DNA from 2 places in the Paenibacillus sp. AN1007 genome. Region 1 is predicted to be linked to the other one. Evidence: riboswitches for the same ligand, from Rfam matches in the RefSeq annotation. Region 1 holds a riboswitch; the other holds the start of a gene.
The links. Region 1 has a riboswitch for S-adenosylmethionine ahead of metA (homoserine O-succinyltransferase). Riboswitches for the same ligand answer to the same signal wherever they lie in the genome.

Region 1 (3,178 bases):
TACCGCTTTTGTATTCGGCTGACGGATGTCTTCCAGCGCTGTAAGATCATTCGTATCTACATAGCTTGCAGTTACACCAAACCGGGACAAAATTCGTTCCAACAGGCGATATGTACCACCATACAGATCCAGGGAAACAATCAGGTGGTCCCCTTGGCTAAACATCGCAAAGATTGTTTGCAGCGCGGCCATACCCGAGCTGCAGGCAAAACCTGCATCACCGGACTCCAGAGCAGCAGCGGCTTCCTCAAGCACTTTGCGCGTCGGATTTGTTGTACGGATGTAATCAAATCCCGTGCTTTGTCCCAATTTTGGGTGACGGAACGCAGTGGATTGATAGATCGGAAAGTTCACGGCCCCGGTGACCGGTTCATTGATGGACCCGATTTGTGCTAAACGGCTTTCAATTTTCAACTTGTTATCTTCCATTACTGCATCCTCCTGTAATCTCGATTAGATTTGCGGTCCAATATCGTAAGGTGTTTCTTGATACACATAGTAATTGAGCCAGTTAGAGAATAATAAGTTAGCATGCGCACGCCATGTTGCCGGAGGAATCCGGCTAGGATCATCATTAGGGTAATAATACTTCGGCAGTGCGATATCCATTCCTTTGGCAGCATCACGGTCATACTCCCATTTCAATGAGAACGGGTCATACTCGGCATGTCCTGTAGCAAAAATTTGCTTGCCGTCTTTGGTCGCAACCAGGAATACGCCTGCTTCTTCCGATTCAGCTAAAATGTCGAGCTTATCGTTCTTCTCGATATCCTCTCTTCTTACCTCCGTGTGACGAGAGTGGGGAACGTTAAACACTTCATCAAATCCACGCAGCAGCGGAACATGGGGTTTGCTGATCGTGTGTGGAAATACGCCAAAACACTTTTCAGCCAAGGGAACTTTGGGTACATCAAAATGGTGGTATAAACCTGCTTGTGAGGCCCAACATATATGCATAGTCGAGGTCACGTTCGTTTTGGTCCATTCAAAAATCTCCTGAATTTCTTCCCAATAATTCACATCTTCAAAATCCAACTGCTCTACTGGCGCACCGGTAATAATCATCCCGTCAAAACGACGGTGCCGAATCTCGTCAAATGTTTTGTAGAACAGATCGAGATATTCCTGGGACGTGTTCTTGGAAGTGTGGGATTTGGGATGTACCAATACCACGTCAACCTGAATTGGAGTGTTACCCACCAAACGGAGCAATTGCGTTTCGGTTGTCTCTTTGGTAGGCATCAGGTTCAGAATCGCAATGCGGAGCGGTCGAATATCCTGCTTGTATGCAGATGATTCGTCCATGACGAATATATTCTCCCCTTCAAGCACTTCTTTGGCTGGTAGTGTGTCCGGAATTTTAATTGGCATGGTGAGTTGACTCCTCCTTGTTCATAGATTACATTGGCCGCGAAAATCACTGCTGAGAAGTTGGGCATATAACAAAGACCTTTCTCGGATTCCGAGAAAGGTCATATGTAAATAGATATGCGCCTCTCTCATCTCTCAGTTACAACAGCACTACGGGAGTGCTTGGTCGCTGCAAGAATTAGCACCGTGCAGTATATCGCCGGTTGCCGGGTTTCATCGGGCTGGTCCCTCCACCTACTCTTGATAAGATTTCGCTGTATTCAATTTTAATTCAAATTTATTAACTTTTACTTTAAAACATTACTGTCCTCACGTCAAGATGCAGTTGCTTGGTTTCGAGCCTGAAATTGTAACCGTTTATCGTCCCTTGTCATACACTGCCTCAGGGCGCGAAATAGACACATTTTTGCGCTTGAAAGCACTCTGGACCAGCGGTATACTAGACAAGTGTTTATAAGCCCTTATGTGAGAGGTGACATATTAAATGGATGGCGACCCGAGGCCCAACTGGCAGTCGAATTCCGAACAACTGCATAGAGAATTGACATCAGCATGTCGGCAGCGGGACGTTTCTTTCCGTTTGATTATAGATTGATGAACGCAAGCAAGCGGAGACCTATACATCAGGCTTCGCTGCCGACCGGCTGATCTGTTCTTTTGCGCCCATATTAATGATGATATCCGCCAAGACGGCGGGTGCAGAAGGAGTAGATAACATGAAAATCCGGTTGGTTAACAATGGTGTATTTATCCCGGTGGACGATATTCAGCAAGCGCTGACTCCGCCAGCGGAAGGATTCTACTGGATTGATGCGGATGTGGACGATCTGGCTGTACTGCAGCCTCTGTTCTCCATGCATGATCTGGCTGTGGAAGACTGCTTGAGTGATGAGGAGCAGCGCCCAAAGATCGAAATTTATGAAAATCATTATTTTATTGTTATTAACAGCATTCGTTTTGATGATGAAGAAATATTCCTGCGGGCAGTAAATCTCTTTCTCGGCAGACATTTCATCATCAGTGTAACCAAACAGAAGGTCAGTGAACTGCGTACATTGAAGCCGATCCTGTGGGAACAGGAGATCAGCAGTCCCGACCGTCTGCTCTATCTGCTGGTTGACTTGATCGTAGATAATTACTTTACTGTTGGTGACCGAATTGAAGCTCGCATTGAAAAGCTTGAGGAAGACATTCTAATGCATACCAAAAAGTCACATTTGAATGAAATTATCGGGCTGCGAAGCGAGATTTTATGGCTGAAGAAGGTACTGGGACCTCAAAAAGAGGTTATCAATACATTAAACAAAAAAGATCTGCGTCTCATTGATGACCAGCTGCAGAAATACTTCAGTGACATCTATGAGAACGCCGTAAAAATATCAGAAACGTTCGAAACCTACCGCGATCTGATGGGCAACTTGCGAGAAGCTTATCAATCCAGTATTGCGAACCGGGCGAACGAGATCATGCGGGTGTTTACAGCCATCACGACCGTGTTCATGCCGCTGACCGTTATTACCGGAATATACGGAATGAACTTTGATAACATGCCGGAGCTGCACTGGAAATACGGTTATTATGCGGTGATTGGCCTGATGATTACGCTCGGCCTGACGATGTTCTTTATTTTCCGCAAAAAAGACTGGATCTGAAATGACCGCAGTATCCGTCTTATGACACAAAATACATGTTGAAGACGAAGCGCTCCTTCCCGGAACGACTTCGTCTTTTTGGTCTTTACGGCTTTTGTGTATTTCTGAACGCTTTCCAACTAACCTGCATTGCGTTCGGTTTCGGCGTGTCGGCG
Region 2 (3,178 bases), 2.9 Mb from region 1:
ACGTCATGCCCTTCCCGAAGGTACTGTCTGCGGAACATGTACTGGGATGCGCTGATGCTCATCCACACCGCCACTACCGCAAGACCCGAGATGGAGACAAGTGTAATATAGACCGTCCCGGGTGCAATGATGCTGGACAGTAAAGCCAAGGCGCCGCCAGCCATGCTGAGCACAAGCGCATTGAACGGTACTCCGCTTTTCGTCAGGCGGGCAAACCATGGAGAAATCGTCTTTTTATCTGCCAGTGACCAGAGCATCCGTGAGGAAGCATACAGTCCCGAGTTGGCCGCTGACAGAATTGCTGTTAAAATGACAAAATTCATAATGTCCGCCGCATACGGGACACCAACCCGCTCCATGACAGCCACAAATGGACTTTCCAGCACACTCGCATCCGACATCGGCAGTAATGCAGACAGTATGACAATGGTCCCGATAAAGAAAATGATCAGGCGCCACAACGTGGTATGGATGGCTTTCGGAATCGTTTTTTCCGGATTTTCCGTCTCACCTGCGGCGATTCCAATCAGTTCCGTACCCGAGAAGGCAAAATTGACAGCCAGCATCGTCATCAGAATTGCAGTCGCGCCATGGGGAAACCACCCTGATGCGGTAATGTTAGAGAAGAACGGAGCCGGTGCAGCATCCGCCATGGGAATGATACCAAACATGGCGGCCCCGCCAAGAATAATAAAGATGATAATCGTCATCACCTTTACCAGGGAGAACCAGAATTCCGATTCTGCAAAAAGTTTGACCGTGAACGCATTAAACAGGAATATCATCAAGGCAAACAGTGCACTCCAGATCCAGACGTTCACGGACGGAAACCAGCGCTGCATAAGCAGCCCGGCGGCTGTGAATTCCGAACCCAGCGCCACGGTCCAGGTGAGCCAGTAAAGCCATGCCACAGTATACCCTGTAGCTGGTCCGATATATTTGGCTGCATAACTGTGGAATGCTCCTGTCTCGGGCATATGAACTGACAGTTCGCCAAGGCAGAGCATCACCAGATAGACCACCAATGCGCCAATCAGATAAGACAGAATCGTTCCAAGGGGTCCGGCCTGTTGAATGGTATACCCCGAGCTGAGGAACAGCCCAGTTCCGATGACGCCGCCAAGGGAGAGCATGACCACATGCCTTGTTTTCATTTTTCGCTGAAATTGACCTTTATCGCTGCTGTTCTCCATATGACCTGCTCCCTGCTTCTTCATCCAGAACAAACAAAAAAGACCCACTCTTTCCGAAGAGTGCGCCGCTGCTGACAAATAAAAACAAACGCTCCTATCTATCAGGCTTTCACCCGCTGGAATTAGCACAGTATCCTTCAGATCTGCTGCTGAGGTTTCTAAGGGCCAGTCCCTCCACCTCTCTGGATAAGAAAATGATTTTGTATAACTATATCGATTGACGCCTGATGTGTCAACATTTAAATACCAGCATCTCCGTACAGTCATACATGCATCAAATTATTCTGTAGAAGATCCCGGGTTCACCACACTCGTTTTGATCTCATACGTAATGGGCACTGTCGCAAACACCTCATCCCAGTTGTCTTTAACCTTCTTCCATGTTTTGGGGTAATGGATGCGGATGCTGTCCCGAAAACCGGCAACGTCAGCCTTATAGGTATGCTGGAGTTTGTAAAGCATCTGGTCAATCTGTTGGTCCACGATCTTGGCAAAATCCTTTTCCAGTTCCTTCAAATAAGCTCCCTTCTCTTCTTTTTCAGGAGCACGCCAGTCCTCCATTAACCAGCCTTCGGACTCTGCCTTGACGTGGAACGATATGTCGCCTCCGACCACCTTTGGAATGATTTTTATCTTTTTTTTCTTAATCTCATAAAGAATCGTGAAGCCTTCTTTACTGTATGTCTTTATGAGACCTCCGTGTTGATCGGGAATAATCCATGACAAAGCCTCAAGATCGGTTTGGCTGAGCTCTCCCACAAATTTCGTTGTTTTAGCTGCAAATATGCTGCCCCCGGAAAACTTATCCTCTCCCTCTGCATTGAGTACATTTTGCAGCAGGAAGCTGGACCCGGACTGCATCTGTGCATCCAGTTTGGCAAGGGAAACAGGCTCCAATATTTTATTGGATATATAGGAGTTGTTCATAATTCCCGTGAGATAGAAGGCTGGAATCCGGGAAGGATCTCTCGATGTGAGTACATCCAATGCTCGTTGATGACTGATCAGCACAAGACAGTTTGGGCGAATATCGTTATCCCGGAGCACAAAATCAAGCAGCTGTTTCAACCCGAATTTTTTAGCGATATCCTTGGAGATGACGATCACTTTCAGATGATGTCCAATAAGCGGACGATCTCTACGCAGGGAAAATTGACGAAAAATCTGAAGCATGGAGTCCCCCGTAAGTCGTTCGTTGGAGTAAGAGGATTTCCCCGCTGAAGGTGAACCTCCCTGTTCACTCTGCTGACCGCTGGATTTCCCTGGAGCAATCTGAACGGTTGCCGTGACATTGTCTTCTTTGGGATAGCGTCCTCCCTGAGCGGATATAATCTTTTCAAATTCGGTTTCCTCTCCAACATCAATTCCGAGACCGACATACAGACTCAACTCTTCAATCTCCCGGCTGCTCCAGCATCCCGAGATCAGACTGAGAATTAATAATGCCGAGATGATACGCAGCCACATACGGAGTGAGATCATGCTTGTTTACCTCCTTTTTTGCGAATAATGCTCAGCAGCAGCAGTACCAGGGGCATAATAGCAAACAACACGACAGACACATTGCCCAGCATGTCACCAAGTGCAAAGGTTTCATATACATTTTTAGGTATCATGGCTGCCAAATAGATGAACGGCAGAAGTACGTACATAATGGTGCGCATCTTTTTAGCTTTGAACAGATCACGAATTCCCACCGAAGCACAGTAGTGCGTGATGGCAAAGGTAGAGAAAATCTGCAAAATCCATATAACCAGCAGTAACGACTCAAAGCGTTCAAAAATCAACCCTTGAATCTCGAAACTACGAACCAAATCCAGTGTCGGCCAAGTTCTCGTTTTAATCCCGTCGAGGGACAGACTGCCGACGACCATAACTACCGTGATTAGATAGATCGCTGTAGATATCCCCAGCCCCCATGTCATCGCCTTATTGCTTTTTTTCGGGTTCTGCATGTATGCCGTAATGACCAGCATCACTTCGTA

Region 2: another riboswitch for S-adenosylmethionine. It lies ahead of mmuP (S-methylmethionine permease); the one in region 1 lies ahead of metA (homoserine O-succinyltransferase).

The regions. Positions count from the first base shown of each region.
Region 1 is NZ_CP159992.1:3,881,377-3,884,554, forward strand. It holds gene ABXS70_RS17180 (aminotransferase class I/II-fold pyridoxal phosphate-dependent enzyme) at 1-429, opposite strand, end outside; gene metA (homoserine O-succinyltransferase) at 454-1,371, opposite strand; SAM riboswitch class I at 1,497-1,621, opposite strand; gene corA (magnesium/cobalt transporter CorA) at 2,088-3,023, shown strand; gene ABXS70_RS17195 (HRDC domain-containing protein) at 3,143-3,178, opposite strand, start outside.
Region 2 is NZ_CP159992.1:140,631-143,808, reverse strand. It holds gene mmuP (S-methylmethionine permease) at 1-1,193, opposite strand, end outside; SAM riboswitch class I at 1,285-1,386, opposite strand; gene ABXS70_RS00610 (Ger(x)C family spore germination protein) at 1,473-2,675, opposite strand; gene ABXS70_RS00605 (spore germination protein) at 2,672-3,178, opposite strand, start outside.